DNA from 4 places in the Arthrobacter sp. LAPM80 genome. Region 1 is predicted to be linked to each of the others. Evidence: riboswitches for the same ligand, from Rfam matches in the RefSeq annotation. Region 1 holds a riboswitch; each other region holds the start of a gene.
The links. A riboswitch is a leader RNA that binds a small molecule or an ion and turns the genes downstream of it on or off. The one in region 1 is predicted to bind S-adenosylmethionine.

Region 2: it holds a riboswitch for S-adenosylmethionine, as region 1 does, so the genes downstream of both, AAGW05_RS00900 (aminotransferase class V-fold PLP-dependent enzyme) here and AAGW05_RS02775 (hypothetical protein) in region 1, are expected to answer to the same signal.
Region 3: it holds a riboswitch for S-adenosylmethionine, as region 1 does, so the genes downstream of both, AAGW05_RS08215 (DUF1737 domain-containing protein) here and AAGW05_RS02775 (hypothetical protein) in region 1, are expected to answer to the same signal.
Region 4: it holds a riboswitch for S-adenosylmethionine, as region 1 does, so the genes downstream of both, AAGW05_RS07710 (bifunctional o-acetylhomoserine/o-acetylserine sulfhydrylase) here and AAGW05_RS02775 (hypothetical protein) in region 1, are expected to answer to the same signal.

Annotation. Positions count from the first base shown of each region.
Region 1 covers NZ_JBCHVD010000002.1:82,670-88,341, reverse strand. Annotated here, with positions in the region: gene AAGW05_RS02795 (FAD:protein FMN transferase) at 1-208, opposite strand, end outside; gene AAGW05_RS02790 (hypothetical protein) at 205-477, opposite strand; gene AAGW05_RS02785 (helix-turn-helix domain-containing protein) at 599-1,186, opposite strand; gene AAGW05_RS02780 (sodium:solute symporter) at 1,332-2,855, shown strand; SAM riboswitch class IV at 3,023-3,134, shown strand; gene AAGW05_RS02775 (hypothetical protein) at 3,147-3,440, shown strand; gene AAGW05_RS02770 (biotin/lipoyl-containing protein) at 3,475-3,705, opposite strand; gene AAGW05_RS02765 (VIT1/CCC1 transporter family protein) at 3,912-5,006, shown strand; gene AAGW05_RS02760 (LOG family protein) at 5,054-5,672, opposite strand, start outside.
Region 2 covers NZ_JBCHVD010000001.1:207,488-213,159, reverse strand. Annotated here, with positions in the region: gene aroA (3-phosphoshikimate 1-carboxyvinyltransferase) at 1-1,254, shown strand, start outside; gene rsgA (ribosome small subunit-dependent GTPase A) at 1,258-2,376, shown strand; gene hisN (histidinol-phosphatase) at 2,553-3,368, shown strand; SAM riboswitch class IV at 3,510-3,623, shown strand; gene AAGW05_RS00900 (aminotransferase class V-fold PLP-dependent enzyme) at 3,666-5,078, shown strand; gene AAGW05_RS00895 (class I SAM-dependent methyltransferase) at 5,261-5,672, shown strand, end outside.
Region 3 covers NZ_JBCHVD010000006.1:82,030-87,701, forward strand. Annotated here, with positions in the region: gene AAGW05_RS08200 (hypothetical protein) at 1-119, shown strand, start outside; gene AAGW05_RS08205 (aminodeoxychorismate lyase) at 130-1,059, shown strand; gene AAGW05_RS08210 (Pr6Pr family membrane protein) at 1,061-1,684, opposite strand; SAM riboswitch class IV at 1,798-1,918, shown strand; gene AAGW05_RS08215 (DUF1737 domain-containing protein) at 2,001-2,261, shown strand; gene AAGW05_RS08220 (rhodanese-like domain-containing protein) at 2,258-2,650, shown strand; gene AAGW05_RS08225 (O-succinylhomoserine sulfhydrylase) at 2,772-3,983, shown strand; gene AAGW05_RS08230 (UDP-N-acetylglucosamine 1-carboxyvinyltransferase) at 4,092-5,624, opposite strand.
Region 4 covers NZ_JBCHVD010000005.1:176,913-182,584, forward strand. Annotated here, with positions in the region: gene AAGW05_RS07700 (hypothetical protein) at 1-111, shown strand, start outside; gene metX (homoserine O-acetyltransferase MetX) at 157-1,323, opposite strand; gene AAGW05_RS07710 (bifunctional o-acetylhomoserine/o-acetylserine sulfhydrylase) at 1,360-2,679, opposite strand; SAM riboswitch class IV at 2,755-2,871, opposite strand; gene AAGW05_RS07715 (Tex family protein) at 3,101-5,605, opposite strand.

The DNA.
Region 1 (5,672 bases):
GCTCCCGGCGGCGCAGCGCCAGCTCGGAGTCGGGGCGGAAGCGGCTGCAGGCGAGGTCGACGCCGTCGAGCACGCAGCGGGCAAGGCTCACGGCCTCCTCCAACGCGACCGGACTGGTGACAACCACGGAAGCGGCGAGACCCCAGACCTGCCAGGAACGCTGTGCCGGAGGGCCCTCTGCTGTGGGGGCGGCGTGGGAGATCCTCATGAGCCCGAGGACCTGGAATGGCTGTAGCCACCGCTGCCGGGAAGGAGTTGGGTGCCGGACGAACCGTCGGATGAGGACGAACCGTCGGAGGAGGAACCTGAAGACGAGCCGGAGGTGTCCGGCGTCGTACTTGTGGTGCCATGGGCGGCGGCGGCCGTGATGGTGCCGTACATGGCGACGCTGCCCAGGCCGGCACAACCCACGGCCCCGACGGCCACGACCGACGTGAGCGTGGTGGAGAGCTTCCTGCCGCTGCTTGGCTGTTTCATGGCCGGCCTGCTCCCAAATCCGTTTCAGAGCGATTGTTGTTGACTCAACAATCCACGACTTGGCTTTGAGTTTGCTTGGAACCAGCCGTTGGAAACTTAGGAAAAGCAGGGTGGTTCGATGTCAGGCGGTGCCGGAGCCCGATGCTGCCGGGACGAGCACCCACAGGGCCTCGACGGGGTGGGGCGTGTGGTTTTCCCAGGAATGCGGCTCACGGCCGGGGAACGTAAGCGTGTCTCCCGCCTTCAGATCGTAGGACTCCTGGGTCATGCGCAAGGTCAGTTCGCCGCTGATGATGTGCAAAACGTCGACGTCGCAGTCAACTGCGTACAGTTCGGATTCGCCCCGTCCGTACGGTTCGATCGTGGCGCAAAGAATTTGCAGGCGGCGCTCGGAGCGGGAGGTCAGGAGGCGTTCAACAATGCCGTCCCCGCCCAGGGAGATGCGCGGGCCCTCGCCTTTGCGGGTCAGGTGCGTTTCGGGTGCGGCAAACAGATCGCCAATGGAAATCGAGAGAACCTGGCACAGCGTCACCAGCGAAGCGACGCTCGGGGAGGTGAGGTCCCGTTCGACACGGCTCAAAAATCCCTTGGTCAGGCCCGTTGCATCGGCGACTTGTTCAATGGTCAGGCGCTGGTCCTGGCGTGCGGCGCGGATCCGCGAACCAATGGCAACCGGGTCGGAACTGGGTTCCAGGGGCAAAGCTTTCATGGCGGCTCCTCACATCAGGGCTGCCCTGATACAAGCGGCACTTTGACTGTAACTGTCATCACAGTTTAGCCTAATAGACAACAAATGTTGCTTTAGAGGCAATACTTCCGGGGGATCCCATCTATTTCACGCACTGGAGCATCACATGGACTTAAATATTGCCATAGTCGCCTTCTATCTGGTCGCCATGCTGGCCTTTGGCTGGTGGGGCAAGTCGCGGACCAAGAGCAACAGTGACTTCCTCGTTGCCGGCCGCCGCCTTGGCCCTTTCCTGTACACAGGCACCATGGCCGCCGTCGTCCTCGGTGGCGCGTCAACAGTTGGCGGCGTGGGGCTCGGCTACAAGTTCGGCATCTCGGGCATGTGGCTGGTGGTCGCCATCGGCGTCGGCGTGCTGCTGCTGAGCGTGCTGTTCGCACCCACCCTGCAAAAACTGAAGATTTACACCGTCTCACAAATGCTGAGCCTGCGCTACGGCCAGGAAACAACGAAGGTTTCAGGCATCGTCATGCTGGCCTACACCATCATGATTTCGGCAACCTCAACCGGCGCCTACGCCACCATCTTCGTGGTGCTCTTCGGCTGGGACCGCTGGCTGGCGATCGCCGTCGGTGGCGCCATCGTGCTGGTCTACTCCACCATTGGCGGCATGTGGTCCATCACCCTGGCCGACCAGGTGCAGTTCGTCATCAAGACAGTCGGCGTCTTCCTCCTCATGCTCCCCTTCGCCTGGAATGCAGCCGGCGGGATTGACGGCATCAAGGAACGCGTTGATGCAAGCTTCTTCCAGTGGGACGGCATCGGCACCCAGACCATCATCACGTACTTCGTTGTCTACACGCTGGGCCTGCTCATCGGCCAGGACATCTGGCAGCGAGTCTTCACCGCCCGCACCCCCGAAGTTGCCCGCTGGGGCGGCGCCACGGCCGGCATGTACTGCATCCTGTACGGTGTTGCCGGCGCCCTGATCGGCCTGGCAGCCCGTGTGGCCCTCCCCGACATTGATGTCGCCACCCTGGGCAAGGACGTTGTATATGCCGAAGTTGCCACCCACTTGCTGCCGATGGGCATCGGCGGCATCGTTCTGGCCGCCGCCGTCGCTGCCATGATGTCCACGGCCTCAGGCTCCCTGATCGCCGCCGCAACGGTGGCACGCAAGGACGTCGTCCCGTTCGTGGCCAGCTGGTTCGGCAAGAAGATCGACAGCTCTGACACCTCCAACCCCGAGCACGACGTGAACGCCAACCGCCTGTATGTGCTGGTCCTTGGCATCGTGGTGGTGCTGATCTCCATCGTGGTCAATGACGTGGTGTTTGCCCTGACCATCGCGTACGACATCCTTGTCGGCGGCCTGCTCGTCGCCATCATCGGTGGCCTGGTATGGAAGCGCGGAACCGGCCTGGGCGCCGCCTGGTCCATCGCTGTCGGCTGCGTCCTGACCATCGTCCTGCTTGTCCTGTACGCCACAGGGGCGATCCCCAGTGCCGATGGCATCTACGCCAACGAGCCCATCTACTTCGGCCTCATCGCCGCGCTTGTGGTCTACGTCGTGGTTTCCCTGCGGACCCCGGCAACCCCGGCCCACATCCGCAAGGCCTGGGACGACCGCCTGGCAGCAGCATCCACCGACTCCAATGCAGACGACATTGAAACGGTTGCCTCCAAGTAGCCTCCCGCTTTGCAACCAGCCCGCAAAAAACGGCGAGCAATCACCCAGAGATCGTGATTGCTCGTCGTTTTTTGCGGGCTGGTTACTTAAAGTACGACGGCGGCTGGCTACGTCATATATGACGCCGCCAGCCGCTGCCGCATGCGACGGGAGTAGTGTTGTTCCAACTTCAAGAGATGCGATGCCAAGCTCCGACTGGTCGCACGCCAACCCCAGGCTTCATGGGTGGTTCAGATGACGAAGCGGCCCGCTGCCGTCCGGCGCAGGCAAGAGCACACAAAGGTCCTGACCATGACTGTTACAAATGTGGCACCCGCAAAATCCCTTCAGGCCGGCGCTCTGGCACGTCCATCCGGCATCCCCGTACTTCCTGCCGTGGACTTGAATCTTGGCACCGTTACGTTTGTCACGCCCGCAGGACACCATGCCTATTGGTCTGCGGAGGCAGAACAACTGGTGCAGGCGCTGACCCAGGCGGTGCGCCCGGCCAGGTGGATTCCTGGCATCGGCACCTTGGTTGTCACGGTGGCGCAGACAGGAGTGCGGGCCGGGCGTGGCGTCGGCTTCAGGCTGGCGAAACAGTAGGGCTGTCCCGACGCGGCGGCATGCTTGTCCCCTGTCATTCGATGACGGCGATCACGGCCCCCTGGGCAACTTCGTCCCCCTCGGCGACCCGCAGGCGGACCGTTCCGGCCGCCGGGGAGTAAATTTCGGCGTCGACCTTGTCAATGGACACCTCGGCGAGGAGATGCTTTTCCTGCACCGGATCGCCGTCGGCTACGTACCAGGTGGACAGCACGCCAGGCTCGGAGGCGTCTCCCGTCATCATCGGGAACAGGATCTCGGGCATTCGACAACCGCCTTCAGGACAGCGGCGCCGATACGGACGGCCGTTGGCTACACAGCCTATGCCAGTTCCTCGGCGCAGGGAATGGATCGGTCGGGCGCAGGCCCCGGCCAGAATTGCGGCGGACCGAAACCGCTTCCCTAGGCCCACCGGCCACTATTACGGCCAATAAGGCGCTACAGTGATGGCTGACTTTGAGGAGCATCACCGTGCCTGAACGCATACCAACAGCCGCTGAAATCAAGCGCTGGCGCCAATACCTGGCCGACGAACGCGCTGAAGCTTCCGTATACCGTGACCTTGCCATGCGCCGTGACGGTGAGGAGCAGACCATCCTGCTCTCCCTGGCGGCAGCCGAGGGCCGCCACGAGCAGCACTGGCTCGGGCTTTTGGGCGAACACGCGAAAAAGCCCGTCCACCCATCCCTGCACAACCGCCTGCTTGGCCTGCTGGCCCGGCGCTTTGGTTCGGTCTTCGTGCTGGCACTGGCCCAACGCGCGGAGTCCCGCTCCCCCTACGCCACTGACGCCGACGCCACCGACACCATGGCTGCCGACGAGGCAATCCACGAGGAGGTTGTCCGCGGTCTGGCAACCCGTGGACGCATCCGCCTTTCTGGATCCTTCCGTGCCGCGGTTTTCGGCGCAAACGACGGCCTTGTCAGCAACCTCTCACTTGTTGTTGGCATGGGGGCGACCGGGGTGTCCAGCCAAGTGGTCCTGTTCAGCGGCGTGTTCGGTCTGCTGGCGGGTGCACTGTCCATGGGCGCCGGGGAATATGTCTCCGTCAGGTCCCAGCGTGAGCTGATCGACGCTTCCCAGCCGACCCAGGTTACGCTGACAGCGGCCCCCTCCCTGGATCTTGAGAACAACGAACTCGTACTCGTTTATCTGGCGCGCGGCATGTCCCGTGAAACTGCGGAACACCGTGCGGCCGAGCGCCTGGGCCAGTACAGCTGCGACTGCGACCCCAGCACGTCGCTGCAGCCGGACAAGTTCGAGGAAGTCGACGAGCACGAGACCCTCGGCACCGCGTGGGGGGCCGCGACGTCGAGCTTTTGCTTCTTCGCCTCGGGTGCCATCATCCCCATCATTCCGTTCCTCTTTGGCCTGACAGGGATGGGTGCGCTCCTGCTCTCCTGCGTGCTTGTCGGCATCACACTCATGGGAACTGGCGCCGTGGTGGGCCTGCTTTCGGGCGCTTCCCCGTTGTGGCGCGGCCTGCGCCAGCTGGGCATCGGCATGGGAGCCGCCGCCGCGACGTACCTTCTCGGCCTGGCGTCTGGCGGCCTGATCGGGTCATAATCCCGCAGTTCCCGGTGAGGATGGGAGTGCCCGGCGCCCGCAGGCGGCTAACCGGCGACGACGGCGCAAGCCTCCTGCACTGAATCCACAATGTGCACGTGGGCCGCCATGGCACGGCCCGCGGCCAATGTTGTCAACAGCTGCGTCACGGGCACCTCTTCCTCCCAATAGCGCCGACCCACCAGCACCATGGGGGCGACTGCGCCCTCTGCGGCGTAGTAGTTCTCACACGCGTCCTGGAAGATCTCCTGAACCGTCCCCGCGGCGCCGGGCAGGAACACAATGCCACCCCGGGACCTGTCAAGCAGGACCGCCTCGCGCAGGGCGTTGGTGAAGTACTTGGCAATTTTCGTGGCAAAGACGTTGGGCGGTTCGTGACCGTAGAACCAGGTGGGAATGCCAAGGGTCGGCGCCCCCTGCGGGTATTCCTCGACCACCTCGAACGCGGCCCTTGCCCACTCGGTGACCGAGGGGCGGAAGCCGGGGACGGCTGCCAAGGTGAGCAAGGCACCTTCGAGGGTCCCGGCGTCGTATGTTGATAGGTAGGCACCAAGGTTGGCGGCCTCCATGGCGCCAGGCCCGCCACCTGTCGCGACGAGGAACCCCGCAAGGCTCAGGGCACGGCCCAACTCCGCGGCCTGCGCATACTGCCCGCTCCCCCGCGCC
Region 2 (5,672 bases), on a different contig from region 1:
CCGGCCTCCAAATCGTTGACCAACAGGTATCTTGTGCTCGCGGCCATTGCCGACGGCGAATCCCGCCTGCGTGCCCCCCTCCAGTCCCGTGACTCCGACCTGATGATCGGTGCCCTGCGCGCACTGGGCGCCACCATCACCGAGGTTCCCGGCAGCGGCGAGGTCCCGGACCTCATCGTCGCCCCCATCCCGACTGGCTTCACCGCTTCCACCCCGATCGCGGTGGACTGCGGCCTGGCCGGCACCGTCATGCGCTTCGTCCCCCCTCTTGCCGCGCTCGTTTCCGGCGCCGTGAAGTTCGACGGCGACCCCGCGGCCCGGGTGCGCCCCATGGGTCCCGTCGTAGTTGCGTTGGAAGGCCTCGGCGTGGGGGTCGAGAACGGCGGCGACGGCTTCTTGCCGTTCACTGTCCACGGCACAGGCTCTGTTGCCGGCGGCCACGTAAAGATCGATGCCGGCGGCTCATCCCAGTTCATCTCGGCAATGCTGCTCGTTGCCGCCCGTTTCGCCAAGGGCCTGCACCTTGAACACATGGGCGATTCGGTGCCCAGCGTCGACCACATTTCCATGACAGTTGAAATCCTGCGCTCACGGGGCGTTGTGGTGGATGACTCCACCCCGGGCCACTGGATTGTGCAGCCCGGCCCCATTGCCGCGTTCGACGTCGTGCTTGAGCAGGACCTCTCCAACGCCGGCCCCTTCCTTGCCGCAGCATTGGCCACCCGTGGCACAGTGCGCATCCCGAACTGGCCGGCCAACACCACCCAGGTGGGCGACAAATGGCGTGAAATCCTGCCTCAGTTCGGTGCAACGGTGACCCTTGACGACGGCGTCTTGACAGTCACGGGTGGCGCGGAAATCCGCGGTGTTGACATCTCGGACACCTCTGAGCTCGCACCGTCGACGGCCGCCATTTGCGCCTTGGCCTCGACCCCGTCGCGCCTTCGCGGCATATCGCACCTGCGCGGCCACGAAACCGACCGACTGGCCGCACTCGTTGCCGAGATCAACGCCCTGGGCGGGGATGCCAAGGAGACCGAGGACGGGCTGATCATCAACCCCGCTCCCCTGCGGGCCGGAGTGTTCCACAGCTACCATGACCACCGCATGGCGACGGCCGGCGCGATCATCGGGCTGGCGGTGCCCGGCGTCGAGGTTGAAAACATTGCCACCACGGCAAAAACCATGCCCGGCTTCCCTGCACTGTGGGCGGCCATGGTCGCACAGACCGCGGCGGTTAAAGCCGGAGCGTAGGACATGGCAAAGGATTACAGCAACTGGGACGAGTCCGATGTCCGCGTGCGGGCCAACAAGAAGGGCAGCCGGCCGCGCACCAAGGACAGGCCCGCCCACGAGGACGCCGTCATCGGGCGGATTGTCACGGTTGACCGCGGGCGCTACACGGCCATCGTGGATGAAAACCAGCCCTCCGAACGCACCCTGATCGCAGCACGGGCCAGGGAACTGCGGCGCAATCCCGTGGTGGCCGGAGACTTCGTATCCCTCGTGGGCGACACCACCGGCAAGCCCGACACCCTGGCAAGGCTTGTGCGCATCGAGGAGCGCCGCACGCTGCTACGCCGCAGCGCCGACGACACCGATCCCATCGAGCGGGTGGTGGTGGCCAACGCGGACCAGCTTGTCATCGTCGTGGCCGCGGCCAACCCGGAGCCACGCACAGGCTTCATCGACCGCGCCCTGGTTGCCGCCTACGACGCAGGCATCGCCCCGCTGTTGCTGATCACCAAGACAGACATCAAGGACCCGTCCGAGCTGCTGGCCAACTACGAGCATCTGGACATGACTGTCATCATCAGCCGCACGGCAGCCGACGGCGCCTCGGGCATTGATGCGCGCAGCGACGACGGCGACTCCGCACTGCTCGCTGGCGGCGCGGTGGAGCAGCTGCACGGCTACCTCGACGGGAAGGTCAGTGTGCTTGTTGGCCATTCGGGTGTGGGCAAGTCAACCATGGTCAATGCCCTGACAGGTTCTCAGCGGGCCACCGGCGGAGTCAATGCCGTCACGGGCCGCGGCCGCCACACGTCCTCCTCCGCGCTCGCCCTGCAGTTGCAGGATGCGCTGCCGGGCTCGTGGATCATCGACACCCCCGGCATCCGCTCCTTTGGGCTGGCCCATGTGGATCCCGACAGGATCCTGCATGCCTTCCCCGACCTCCAACCAGGCACTGACGACTGCGAACGCGGCTGCAAGCACGACACCGCAGCGGTGAACTGCGGGCTTGACCCGTACGTTGCAGCAGGTCACGCCGGTCCGTCGGGACCTGCCCGCCTTGCCTCGCTGCGCCGTCTGCTGGGCACAAGCGATCGGACAGAGGGCCGGGCCGCTGAAAAGGAACTGGGCGTCACGGACTGACCCGTCCTCTTCTGCGCCGGACTCACACCCGGGTTCGGCGCATAACGGTTTATGCGCCGGGTCCAACCTCGAACTCAACGCATAACGGAGCGGGCCACCTGCATTGTGCAGGCGTTCGGGTGCCACGACCGGCGTCTAACCGGGTGTTTGGCGCAAACCACGATAGCGTGATCTACATGACGATCGAACACCAGACCTACAACGACGACCTCCGCCTGGCCCACGTGCTGGCCGACAGCGTGGATTCCCTCACCATGTCCCGTTTCAAGGCCCTTGACCTGGCCATCGAGACCAAGCCGGACCTGACCCCGGTGACGGATGCGGACAAGGCCGCAGAGGAGTCGATCCGCAGTCAGCTGGCCCGGGCACGTCCGCGCGATGCCGTCCTGGGCGAGGAGTTTGGCAGCACGGGCCAGGGTTCGCGCCGCTGGATCATCGATCCCATCGACGGCACAAAGAACTTCGTCCGTGGAGTCCCCGTCTGGGCCACGCTGATCGCACTCGTTGACGACGGCGTCCCCGTGGTCGGGCTGGTCAGCGCCCCCGCACTGGGCAAGCGCTGGTGGGCCGCGCAGGGCACCGGCGCCTACATGGGCAGGTCGCTCGCCGCCGCCACGCGCATCCGCGTCTCCAACGTCTCCGAGCTCAAGGACGCCTCCATGTCCTACTCGTCCCTGAAGGGCTGGGCCGAGCGCGGCAACCGCGACGAGTTCATCTCCCTCACCGACGACGTCTGGCGCACCCGCGCGTACGGCGATTTCTGGTCGTACTGCATGGTCGCCGAGGGCAGCGTCGACATCGCCTGCGAGCCCGAACTCAACCTCCACGACATGGCCGCGCTCGTTCCGATCATCACCGAGGCGGGGGGCCGTTTCACCTCGCTCGAGGGCGCCGACGGCCCCTTCGGCGGCAACGCCCTTGCCACCAATTCCATCCTCCACACCGAGGTGCTGCAGCGCCTTAACCCGGCTTGGGATGACCTTCTGGGCTAGCTCCACGCCCCAGCACAGGTGGGTTAAGAACGACGGCGGCCTCCCGCCGTCGTTCTTTTTTCCCACCGTTCGCCGGGCCCGCCGCGTTACGCAACGTAATAGATGCGCAGGCGCGGATCTTGGGCTAATCTTCTTTGCATAGGTCACGAGTGCCAGCGCTAAACCCCGGTTTGCTGGCCGGCAACCCTCCTTTCGCGGCGGGGTGCCCCGGGTGACGACCTGGCCAGGCCGGAGCGGTCTTGGCAAGCGCGGACTCCTTGGCAGCGCCAGGGGTCCTTCCGTTGAAGGAATTTTTTCATGAGCCATGCCCTGTTGGAAAAGACCACCCTCGCCGACTCACCCCTGCTGCCGGTCGTGGGCCAGGATCTGGCCGCCCCGCTGATCCAGGGCGGCCACGTGCGGTACGCCAACCTCGACTACGCGGCGTCGGCCCCGGCCGTCGAAGAGGTGGCCGCCCACCTGAACGAGGTGCTCCCCTACTACGCCAGTGTGCACCGCGGGGCCGGATTCGCCTCGCAGGTCAGCACATCCGTGTATGAAAATGCGCGCCGCATTGTGGCTGAATTTGTGCGCGCGCGTGAGGACGACACCGTCATCTTCACCCGCAACACGACGGACTCACTGAACCTCTTGGCCGGCTGCGTCGACAGCATCCTCAAGCAGCGCGGCTACGTCGAGGGCCGTTCCAACGCACATGGCGAGGTGCTGTACCTGGACCTGGAGCACCACGCGAACCTGCTGCCGTGGCAGGCGCTGCCGCACCGATCCGTCGTCGCCGGCTCATCGATCGCCGCGACCCTTGCCCGCGTTGAGACGCAGCTGCGCGCCGGAAACGTCCTTCTGCTGGCCGTCACGGGTGCCTCGAATGTCACGGGCGAGGTGCTCCCTGTGGCGGAACTGGCCGCCCTGGCCCACCAATACGGGGCACGCATCGTGGTCGACGCCGCCCAGCTGGCCCCGCACCGCCGCATTGACCTGACTGCCAGCGGCATCGATTACCTGGCATTCTCGGGCCACAAGCTCTATGCGCCGTTTGGTTCAGGCGTCTTGGTTGGCCGACCCGACTGGCTCGATGCCGGCACACCCCACCTCGCCGGCGGCGGCGCCGTGCGGGAGGTCCGGCTCGAATCGACCACCTGGACCGACGGCCCCGCCCGCCACGAGGCCGGCTCCCCCAACGTCCTCGGCGCCGCAACCCTGGCCAAGGCAGCCACCGTCCTTGCCGGCCTTGACGCGGACGACTGGCACAACCACGAACAGCTCCTGCGCGCCCACCTCGTGGCAGGCTTCGAGGCGCTCGACGGCGTCAACGTCCACTCCCTGTTCTCCGACTCCGCCACCCACCCTGGCTGCGGCAGCATCGGCGTCGTGAACTTCTCGGTCACCGGGTACGACGCCGGACTGGTCGCCGCATACCTTTCCGCCGAGCACGGCGTGGGCGTGCGCGACGGCAAGTTCTGCGCCCACCCGCTGCTGAACCGCCTCGGCCTTCCCTCCGGATCCCTGCGGGCAAGCTTTGGTGTCGGATCCCGCAGCGAGGATGCGCAGCGGCTCATTGACGGCATCACCACCTTGCTGCGTGACGGATTGGGCTGGGACTACGTCGTTGACGCCGGCCGCTGGGTACCCGCCAACGACAACAGGTCCTACCCCGAATGGGCGCCGAACACCCCGGGCACCGCGGGCGCAGCCCCCTGCGCCGCCGCCTAACCCAGACGCTCGGTTACTTTCGGTCTGCTTGCGCCAGACGCTCGGTTACTTTCTGCGGGTTTGCAGCAGACGCTCGGTTATCAACCAACCGAGCGTTGCCACAACAAGCACCGAATGTAACCGAGCGTTTGGGGGGCGGGTAAAGTTGAACGGCACATCCGGCACAACTTTTCAGGAGCACCATGGCAGGCACAGGCGGACCGGTTTTTGACGCGGAACGGCGCAGGGACATGGCCGCGGCTTTCCTTGAGGGCGGGCGCCACTACGACAAGATCCGTCCGGGCTACCCTGCCGAATCCCTTCAGTGGTTGCTGGAGGGTGCAAGAATTCCCGTCCGCGACGCCCTGGACGTCGGCGCAGGAACGGGCAAGTACACGCAGCTGCTCGCACAGCACGAATGGAACCTTGCCGCCGTCGACCCATCGGCTGACATGCTCGCACAGCTCGGGGCCAACCTGCCGCAGGTCCGCACCCTTGTGGGCACCGCCGAACACCTGGGGCTGGACGATGCAACAGTGGATCTGGCCGTTGTCGCACAGGCCTGGCATTGGTTCGACCCCCTGGCGGCAAGCACCGAAATTGCCCGGGTGCTGC
Region 3 (5,672 bases), on a different contig from region 1:
GTATGCGTGTGCTCGAGGTGCTGCTGGGCCTGTTCATCATGGTCATCATTTTGGGCGTTATCGGCCTGGTCCGTGCCTTCACCTTTGGCAAGTCAGTCCTGGCCCAGGCGTGGGGATAAGCTCTAAAGCATGACAGTTTTGGTATTTCTGGACCCCGCCCACCCCGCAGGCCGCCTGGCCGACGCCGCATCGCCGGCCATTTTGGCCACCGATCAGGGCGTCACGCGGGGGGACGGCGTTTTTGAGTCCATGCTCGCGATCAACGGGGTCCCACGCAAGATCCAGGCCCACCTGGACCGACTTGCCGTTTCGGCCCAGATCATGGACCTGGCGATTCCCGCCGCCGACCTCTGGCAGGGCGCAATCACGACGGCGCTCACGGCTTACGCCGACACGTCGCCGCAGGCATCAGATGCAGTCGCCTCGGCGCTTGCTGAAGACCAGTGCGTAGTGCGGCTGATCGCCACACGCGGACCCGAGGGCGCCAACGCCCCCACAGCCTGGGTGCAGGTTTCAGCCGTTTCCCCTGCACTGGCCGAGCAGCGCGCCAAGGGGCTGGACGTTCTCCTGCTTGACCGCGGCTACGACAGCGACCTTGCCGCGCGCGCCCCGTGGCTGCTCATGGGTGCCAAGACCCTTTCCTATGCGGTGAACATGGCCGCCCTGCGCCACGCCCACAAGCTGGGCGCCGATGACGTTATCTTCACCAGTGGCGACTCGCTCGTGTTGGAGGGGCCCACGTCGTCCGTTCTGTTGGCACACATATCCGACGACTCGGGCGTCCCCGTCAAGCGGCTCATCACCCCCCACCTTGACACCGGGATCCTGCCCGGCACAACGCAGGGCGCACTTTTTGCCGCGGCGAAGGCTGCAGGATGGGAGCTTGGCTACGGCCCCGTGACCCCCGCGGACCTGCTCGACGCCGACGCCGTGTGGCTCATTTCAAGCATGCGTCTGCTGGCACCAGTGAACACCATCGACGGTGCGGAAATCGGCACCAGGGACATCCGGGAACGGCTCAGCGCAGAACTCTCGGCGCTGCTGGCACAGACCCTCTGAACTACGCCACGGGCAATTTCCTGCGCAGCTGGTTGCCCAGTGCCATGATGAGCAGCGTCATCGCCACAAAACCCACGGCGATGAAAAGGCAGGTCAGCAGCACGCCCGCATATCCGCCGTCCGACGGGTTCAGGAACGGGTAGGCGTACCACCCTGTGGCGGCGCCGCGGGTCAGGGAATAGGCCAGGTATGCCAGCGGAAACACCACCGCGACGGCCACGCGCTTGAGCGGGATTCCGTGGCGGGGCGGCTGGATCAGCCAATCGGCCACCACCGCGACAGGCATGACGTAGTGCAGCCAGGTGTTGATCCACGGAAGCAGGGAGCCCAGATCGACGTCCCTCAGCAGCGCGCTAAAGACAATGCCAACCAGGGCCATGCACACCACCGAGATGCAGCGCAGCAAAGCCCACGCCGGCCCCAAATCTTTCCCGCGCCACGTCAGCACCGAGTCCACGACAAGGACGACGGCGGCGAAGATGTTGGAGAGGTTGGTGAAATAGCTGAAGAAGTTCAACACGCTGAAGCCGTGGCCGATGTGGATACCCAGCTGGGTTCCGACGGCAATGAGCGTCACCGCCCCGCACAGGAAACGGACGGCGGCAAAGGCGCGGCTGGAGGTCATGGAGCCTATTCTGCCAGTTCACGGCGTCACCGCCCCGCATCCCCGGCGTCACGTTGTGCCACACTCTGGAACTAGTGGGTGCCTGCGGGGGTGGATGTGCTACTTTCAAGGGGAGTAATGAGTGCCAGCACAAAGCCCTGACTTGCTGGCCGGCAACCCTCTTTCCGGCGGGGTGCCTCAGGTGAATACTCGGCAAACCCAGCTACCAACGGCTGATGTTTGCAAGCGCGAACCCTCCTGCGGTGGAGCCCTTTGTATTAAGCACCGCCACCAGCGTCCGCTTGCAAATGCCAGCCACTTGCAATGAGGAGACATCATGTCCGCGGAAGAATCCCCCCTGGCCTACCGGCTCATCACCGGCCCCGACGACCGCTCCTTTTGTGAGCGTATTTCCGAAGCCCTGGCAGACGGCTACGTCCTGCACGGCGGGCCCGCGGTGACGTTCAACGGCACCTCGGTGATCGCGGCCCAGGCAGTGGTTCTCCCGCAGGCAATTGCCACCAGCGATGCCGCAGTCGCCAATGCCGTTGATGACCTCGACGCCGAGCTGGAGTTCGATGGCGAGGGCATCGCATGAGCTACGCCGGCGACCTAGCCCCCGACACGGCCTGGGACCGGGTGGCTGCCGGGGCCGTCCTCGTTGACGTGCGCACCGACGGCGAATGGGCCCACATCGGCGTCCCCGACACCTCAACCCTGGACACCGAGCCTGTCTTCATCCAGTGGAACCTGGCCGACGGAACGAACAACCCCCAGTTCCTGACCCAGCTGCAGGCAGCCGTGCCCACCGGGAAGCCACTCGTGTTCCTGTGCCGTTCGGGAGCGCGCTCCATTGCCGCAGCCGAGGCCGCAACGGCCGCCGGCTACACGGCCTACAACATTCTCGAGGGCTTTGAGGGCGTGCCCGACAGCTACGGCGACAGGGTGGCCAACGGCTGGAAGAACCGCAACCTGCCCTGGCACTGACACGCCACTGAGCCCCAACGCACCGCCCACACAGCACCGCGGTACGCCAATCGTCCGACGATTGTGCCGCCGTCGTGCTTAAAACAAGTACGCACCACCAGCGACAGCCAAGGAAACGCAATTGAGCAACTTTAACGAGCACGCAGCCACGTGGGCCCAGGACACCCGGGCCGTGCGTGGCGGGCTTGACCGCACCAACTTTCAGGAAACCTCCGAAGCCCTTTTCCTGAACTCCGGCTTTGTGTACGAGTCCGCCGAGGCCGCCGAGCAGGCGTTCACCGGCGAGGTCGACAGGTTCGTGTACTCGCGCTACGGCAACCCGACGGTGGCAACGTTTCAGGAACGGCTGCGCCTGCTCGAGGGCAAGGAGGCGTGCTTTGCGACGGCGTCGGGCATGTCGGCCGTGTTCACGGCCCTGGGTGCGCTGTTGGCTGCCGGGGACCGCGTGGTGGCTGCTCGCTCGCTCTTTGGCTCCTGCTTCGTGATCCTGAACGAACTGCTCCCGCGCTGGGGCGTGGAGACGGTGTTCGTTGACGGACCGGATCTTCAGCAGTGGCGCGAGGCGTTGTCGGTGCCCACCACGGCGGTGTTCTTTGAGTCGCCGTCGAACCCGATGCAGGAAATCGTTGACGTGCAGGCGGTGTGCGACCTCGCCCACGCCGCCGGCGCCCAGGTGGTGGCCGACAACGTGTTCGCCACCCCGCTGCTGCAGCGCTGCGGCGACTTCGGCGCTGACATCATCGTGTACTCGGGCACCAAGCACATTGACGGGCAGGGCCGGGTTTTGGGCGGGGCGATCCTTGGCACGAAGGAATTCATTGACGGCCCCGTCAGGAACCTGATGCGCCACACCGGGCCCGCCTTGTCTTCATTCAATGCCTGGGTGCTGACCAAGGGCCTTGAAACCATGAGCCTGCGCGTCAACCATTCATGCAACAACGCGCTGGCCCTGGGTGAGTTCCTTCAGGCGCAGCCGCAGGTTGCGCGCGTGCTGTACCCGCACCTGCCATCGCACCCGCAATTCGAGCTGGCCAAAAAGCAGATGAAGGCCGGCGGCACTGTGCTGACCTTCGAGCTTGCTGCTCCTGCCGGTGGGACCAGGAAGGATGCGGCGTTTGCACTGCTGAATGCGCTGCAGGTCATCGACATCTCCAACAATCTCGGCGACGCGAAGTCCCTCATCACCCACCCGGCCACCACGACGCACCGCGCCATGGGTCCCGAGGGTCGTGCCGCGATCGGGCTGTCCGACGGTTTCCTGCGCCTGTCGGTCGGGCTGGAGGACCTCGAGGATCTCAAGTCCGATCTGGCCGGGGCCCTGGCCGCAATCTAGCCGGCCCGCCTCGTTGAGGCTGGAAGCACGACGGCGGCGGGGCCCCTTCCCTTGACGGTCACCCGCCGACGTCGTACTTTATGCGCGGAGTCGTACTTTATGCGCGGATCAGTCCTGGAAGTACTCGATCTCGGCGCCGATGGTGTTTAGGCGCTCGGCCAGGTCCTCGTAGCCGCGCTCGATCACGTAAATGTTGCGCAGTTCGGACGTGCCTTTCGCGGCCAGCATGGCCAGCAGGATGCAGGCGGCGGGGCGAAGGGCCGGAGGGCAGCCGATTTCCGCTGCACGCCAGGCGACGGGGCCCTTGATGTCGATGCGGTGCGGGTCAAGCAGGCGGACGCCGGCGCCGAGGCGGTTCAGTTCCGTCAGGTAAATGGCGCGGCCCTCGTAGACCCAGTCGTGGATGAGCGTTGTACCCTCGGCGCACGAGGCGATCACGGCGAAGAACGGCAGGTTGTCAATGTTCAGCCCCGGGAACGGCATGGCGTGGATCTTATCCGGTGCGGCCTTCAGCTCAGACGGCAAGGTGGTGATGTCCACCAGGCGGGTCTTGCCGTTGCGGGCCATGTACTCGGGGGACTTGAGGTAGCGGAAGCCCATCTGCTCGAGCACCTTGAGTTCAATTTCCATGAACTCAATGGGAACGCGTGTCACGGTGACCTCGGACTTCGTCACGATACCGGCGGTGATCAGGCTCATGGCCTCGATGGGGTCCTCGGACGGCGCGTACTCAATGTCCACATCGATGCGGGACTTGCCCTTGATGGTCAGTGTGGTGGTGCCAACGCCGTCAACACCGACGCCCAGGCCCTGAAGGTAGAAGCAGAGGTCCTGGACCATGTAGTTCGGGCTGGCATTGCGGATCACGGTGGTGCCTTCGCGGTGCGCGGCGGCCATGATGGCGTTTTCGGTCACGGTGTCACCGCGCTCGGTCAGCACAAAGGTGCGGTCTTCGGTGTCGCTGACGGGAGCCTGCACCTGGTAGAAACCGTCGTGGGCCTTCACGGTGAGGCCGAATTCGCGCAGGGCCTGCATGTGCGGCTCCACGGTGCGGGTTCCGAGGTCGCAGCCACCGGCATAGGGAATGCGGTAGGTGTCTTCTTCATCCAACAGGGGGCCCAACAGCATGATGACGCTGCGGGTGCGCTTGGCGGCGGCAATGTCCATGGCGGCCAAATCGAGCACGGCGGGGCGGCGGATCTGCAGGTCGTTGTCTTCAAGCCAGGTGCACTCGACGCCGATCGACGTGAGCAGTTCCACGATGCGGTTGACTTCTTCGATGCGGGCCAAGCGGCGCAAGGTGGTGGTGCCGCGGTTCAGCAGGCTGGCGCAAAGCAGGGCGACGCCGGCGTTCTTGCTGGTGTTGACAGCGACGCTGCCGGAGAGTTCACGGCCGCCGTGGACGCGCAGATGGGTCACTGCGCTCTTGCTTGCCGCGCCAATGCTGAACAGGTTGGCTTCAAGCAGGGATTCCATGCGCTGGATCATCTTCAGGCTCAGGTTTTGCTTGCCCTGTTCCATCCGGGCCACGGCGCTTTGACTCGTGCCCAAATGGGTTGCCAATTCTCCCTGGGTCCAGCCTTTTTCATTGCGTGCATCCCGCACCAATACGCCAACGGTTTCTGCAGCCATTTGAGTCATGTAACTTTTATATCATGAGATGCATATTTAGCAGGACAAATGTGACGC
Region 4 (5,672 bases), on a different contig from region 1:
GAGGCCGAGCTCAAGCGCCAGCTTGAAGCCCTTGATGCCGCACGCCGCAACGGCCAGGTCACGGCGGAACAATACGCCGTCCACCGCGAGGCAATTTTCAAGAACTTCTAACCGCCTGAACAACTAGGACGAAGATGCGACCTTCGTCCTCGTTGTTCAGGCCTTGAAGAAGGACTCCCGGAGCAGTTCACCCACGGTGGCAACCTCCGTCAGGAAGCCGTCATGGCCAATGGGCGAGTCAATGCGCCCAACGGCGACCTCCCCCGGAAGGGCAGCGGCAAGTTCTTCCGACTGGACGGGGAAGTACAGCCGGTCGCTGCTGACGGCAGCCACAAGGAATTCCACACCCTCGGTGCCAGCCAGCGCCTGTTCGAGGGTTCCGCGCCCGCGGGCCACGTCATGGCTCATGAGCGCCTCCGTGATGGCGATGTAGCTGTTGGCGTCGAACCGTCCCACCAGCTTGCGTGCCTGGTGGTCAAGGTAGCTTTCGACCCGGTACCTGCCCACAGCGTTGGGCTCGAGACGTTCGTGGCTGATGGTGCCGCCGTCGTCCTGGGCCTGACGGCCAAAGCGCGAACCCATCTCCGTCTCGGAGCGGTAGGTGATGTGGGCAATCCGGCGGGCGAGCCCCAAGCCGGCGGTGGGGGCCGCGCCGTCGTAATAGTCCCCGCCGGCAAAATTCGGATCCTGCCGGATGGCCAGCACCTGGGCCTGGGCAAAGGCGATCTGCTCCGCCGTGCTGGCCGCGCATGAGGCGACGACGGCGCACCGGCGCACCCGCTCCGGGTAGCTCGCAGCCCATTCAAGGGCGCGCGCACCACCCATCGACCCGCCGATGACCGCATGCCATGCGGTGACGCCCAGCTTCTGGGCCAGGCGCGCCTCGGCATGGACCGAGTCGCGGATTGTGACGAACGGGAACCGGGAGCCGTAGGGGCGCCCGTCCTCGGCAATGCTTGACGGGCCGGTGGTTCCATAGCAGCCGCCCACCATGTTGGCGCACACCACGAAGTACCTGTCGGTGTCGATGACTTCGCCGGGGCCAACGAGGCCTTCCCACCAGCCGTCCTCCTCGGAGTCGCCGCGGCTGACGTGCGTGCTGCCGGTGAGGGCGTGCTCAATGAGGACGGCGTTGTCGCCAGCCTCATTGAGCGTTCCCCAGCATTCAAAGGCCATGGTCACCGAGGGCAGGATGCCCCCGGCTTCCAGCGGCAGCGCACCGATATGGATCGAGCGCAGCAGCCCGCCGCCTTGGCCGACGGCGGCAGCCCAGGAGGTGCCGGCCGGCTCGGGAGTGCCGGTTTCAGTCTCAGGGGAAAACACTTTCTGCTCCGTCGCCGTATGAATCAGGTGAGTCATTTAGCTCACGGATTTTGCGGCGCGGAACCCGGCTTCGAGGTCGGCGAGGATGTCGGTGATGTTCTCCAGTCCCACCGAGAGGCGCACCAGGCCAGGGCGGACACCGGCGGCAAGCTGCTGCTCCGGTGAAAGTTGGGCGTGGGTGGTCGACGCCGGGTGGATGACAAGGGAGCGCACGTCGCCGATGTTGGCAACATGTGAGTGCAGTTCAAGGCCGTCGACGAAGCGCTTGCCTGCCTCGGCCCCGCCCACAATGTCAAAGGCGATGACGGCGCCTGTGCCCTTGGGACCGTACTTGCGGCCGCGCTCGAACCACGGGCTGGAGGGGATACCGGCATACGCCACGGCCTCGACGTTCTCGTTTTCCTCCAGCCAGCTCGCCACGGCGACGGCGTTGCTCACGTGGCGCTCGACGCGCAGGCTCAGGGTTTCGATGCCCTGGGCAATGAGGAAGGCGTTGAAGGGTGCGACGGCGGAGCCCAGGTCGCGCAGCAGCTGCACCCGGGCCTTGAGGATGTAGGCCAGGTTGGCACCCAGTGCGCTGCCCACACCCAGGTCGCGGGCGTAGACCAGGCCGTTGTAGGAATCATCGGGGGTGTTGAAGCCGGGGAACTTCTCCGGGTTGGCAGCGAAGTCGAACTTGCCGCCGTCGACAATCACGCCCGCGATGGCGTTGCCATGGCCGCCAAGGTACTTGGTGGCGGAGTGGATGACGATGTCGGCGCCCCATTCAAGCGGGCGGATCAGGTACGGGGTGGCCAGGGTGTTATCCACCAGCAGCGGCACACCTGCCTCGTGGGCGATGGCGCTGATGTTCTCAATGTCAAGGACGTCCTGGCGCGGGTTGGAGACAACCTCGCCGAAGAAGGCCTTGGTGTTGGGGCGCACGGCTGCACGCCACCCGTCAAGGTCATCGGGGTCGGAAACGAAGGTGACCTCGATGCCGAGCTTGCGAAGGGTGTTGGCGAACAGGTTGTACGTTCCGCCGTAGATGCTCGGGCTGGAGACGATGTGGTCGCCGGCTTCGGCAAGGTTCAAGATGGCGAAAGTGGTTGCCGCCTGGCCTGAGGCTAGCAGCAGGGCCGCCACACCGCCTTCGAGGCTGGCGATGCGCTGTTCGACGGCGTCCTGGGTGGGGTTGCCGATGCGGGTGTAAATCGGCTCCAGCTCGGCCAGGGCGAACCGCGCTGCGGCGCTTTCGGCTGAGGGGAAAACGAAGGATGATGTCTGGTAGATCGGCAGGGCGCGTGCACCGGTGGTGACGTCCGGCTCCTGGCCTACGTGGATCTGACGGGTTTCAAATGACCAACCGTTGCTCATGGATGTATTCCTTCACACTAGAGGCCTGCAGCAAAGCCCTCCTGCGCATCGTGCGTGCAGGGCTCTGGCGTCGATGGCCCGCGCTTGCACCGGAACCGGTCGGTTCGGTGCCAGGTCTTCACCCGGGGCACCCCACCGCGGATGGAGGGTTGCCGGTCAGCAAGCCGGGGCTAATTGCTGACACTCATGACCTATTTCCAGTGTGGAAGAAACACCTCTCCGCCGCAAGATTGTGACGAGTTTATGACTTTTCGCGAACATCTGCTTGAAATTCGGCCCAAAAAGTGGTTCATGGCGAACAAGTGGCTGACTGCGGCGCCACGTTCCGTGAGTGTCCACTTGACGTCGCTTGGCCGTTGCTGCGGCGGTTCAAGACGACGATATGTGGACACTCGTGGCAGCGTTGAGTTGCGTACGGGGCCTACTTGCCCAATCCAGCCCTTCGCAGCGCCTCGGCCATGGCGGTGTTGGCCGACGGCGGGGCGGCCTTCGTGGCCGACGGCGGCGCGGCCTTCGTGGCGGACGGCGGGGCAGCGTTGGGCCGCGCGCCAGCCTGTCCCGGCCCCCTCCGGCCCGCCCCGGCGCCCTGACCCTGGGCGCCCTGGCCCCCGGCGCGCGGCTGGCTGCGCACCGGGGTGCGGGAGCCGGCGTCGTGCTTGGAAGTACCACCAGGGGAAGCAGCATCGTCATCCAGGCGCAGGGTCAAGGAGATGCGCTTGCGTTCGGGCTCGACCTCCAGGACCTTGACCCGGACCACCTGCCCGGATTTAACCACTGTGTGCGGGTCAGACACGAAGGATTTGCTCATGGCCGATACGTGGACCAGCCCGTCCTGATGCACACCGATGTCCACGAACGCGCCGAACGCTGCAACGTTGGAGACCGTACCTTCAAGGATCATGCCGGGGCGCAGGTCGGTGATCTTCTCGACGCCGTCGGTGAAGGTTGCCGTTTCGAAGCGCGGGCGGGGGTCGCGGCCAGGCTTTTGCAGCTCGGAAACAATATCAGCAATGGTGGGCAGGCCGAAGCTGCCGTCGACAAAATCGGCAGGGTTCACGGCGGCAACCGCGCCGACACCGCCGGCGATGTCGGCCGGTTTGGCGCCGACGGCGGCGAGGATCTTGCGCGCTACGCCGTACGCCTCCGGGTGCACGCTCGAGGCGTCAAGCGGCTCCGCTCCCCCGGTGATGCGCAGGAATCCGGCACACTGCTCGAAGGCCTTCGGTCCCAGCCGGGCGACCTTGAGCAGCTCGCGGCGCTTGGTGAAGGGGCCGTTTTCGTTCCTGTGGGCCACAATGTTCTCGCTCAGGAGCGGCCCGACGCCGGCAACCCTCGCCAACAGCGCGGGCGAGGCCGTGTTCAGGTCGACGCCGACGGCGTTCACGCAGTCCTCCACGACGGCGCCGAGGGAGCGTTCAAGCTTCGCCGGAGTGAGGTCGTGCTGGTACTGGCCCACCCCGATGGACTTCGGGTCGATTTTGACCAGTTCGGCCAGCGGGTCCTGCAGCCGTCGGGCAATGGACACGGCGCCGCGCAGGGACACATCCATGCCGGGCAGTTCCGCGCCGGCAAGTGCCGAGGCCGAATACACGGAGGCGCCTGCCTCCGATACAACGAGCTTTGTCACCTGGCGTTCCGGTGCGATGCGCTTGAGCTCTGCCACGAGTTCGGTGGCGAGCTTGTCTGTTTCCCGGCTGGCCGTGCCGTTGCCGATGGCGACAAGTTCGACGTCGTACTTTTGCGCAAGGGCGAGCAAAGTGGCCAGGGATTCATTCCACTTCCGGACCGGAGCGTGGGGGTAGATGGTGTCGGTGGCGGCGACCTTGCCCGTGCCGTCAACCACGGCAACCTTGGTTCCTGTGCGCAGGCCCGGATCCAGGCCGAGGGTGGCCCGGTTTCCGGCGGGCGCGGCGAGCAGCACATCACGCAGGTTGGCGGCAAAGACCCGGACCGATTCCTCCTCCGCACTTTGGAAAAGCCGCACGCGCAGGTCAACTGAAAGGCGGGTCAGGACGCGGGTGCGCCAGGCGAGCCGGGCGCTTGTCATGAGCCATGAGTCGGCGGCCCGACCGGAATCGACGATGCCCAGGGAGTGGGCCACCGCGTTTTCATAACCGGCCCGGGCCTGCGCCTGAGCGTCGGCGTCGCGGGGGTCACCCTCGCTCAGGTCGAGGGAAAGCACACCTTCTTTTTCGCCACGCAGCAGGGCAAGGACCCGGTGGCTGGGCAGGGTGTGCGGGGGCTGGGCGAAGTCGAAGTAGTCCTTGAACTTCTCGCCCTCGGCGTCCTTGCCGGTTTTCACCGAGGAACGAAGACGGCCCTTTTTCCACAGCCTTTCGCGCAGCTCCCCCACGAGTGCCGCGTCGGCTCCCGCCCGCTCAATCAGGATGGACCGTGCCCCGGCGAGGGCGTCATCAGCGGTGGCCACGCCGCGGCCTGCGTCAACGAAGGAATCCGCTTCCACCGCAGGGAACCGTGACGGGTCTTTTAGAAGCGCGTCGAGCAGGGGTTCCAGTCCGGCCTCGCGGGCGGCGTCGGCTTTGGTCTTGCGGGTTGACTTATATGGAAGGTACAGGTCCTCGAGGAGGGCCTTTGAGTCGGCCGCGTCGATGGCCCGGCGCAGTTCGGTGCTCAGCTTGCCCAGGCTGTGGATAGTCTCCAGCACGACGGCGCGGCGCGCCTCGAGCTCACGCAGGTAACGCAGGCGCTCGTCAAGGTCGCGCAGCTGTGCGTCATCAAGGGTCCCGGTGGCTTCTTTGCGGTACCGGGCAATGAAGGGGACGCTCGCGCCGTCGTCCATCAGGGCGATCGCGGCGCGAACCTGGGCCGGGCGCACACCCAGCTCCGCGGCAATCGCGGCACAGATCCGGTCTTCGCGGGCGGCAGCGGTGGGCAGGGTCAGGGGTGCGGCGGCAGTGTCAGTCACCCTCCAATTCTGCCCCACGTGGGGAGGCACCGAATCACCTCATCATCTGACGTCCCATGTGGCTTAG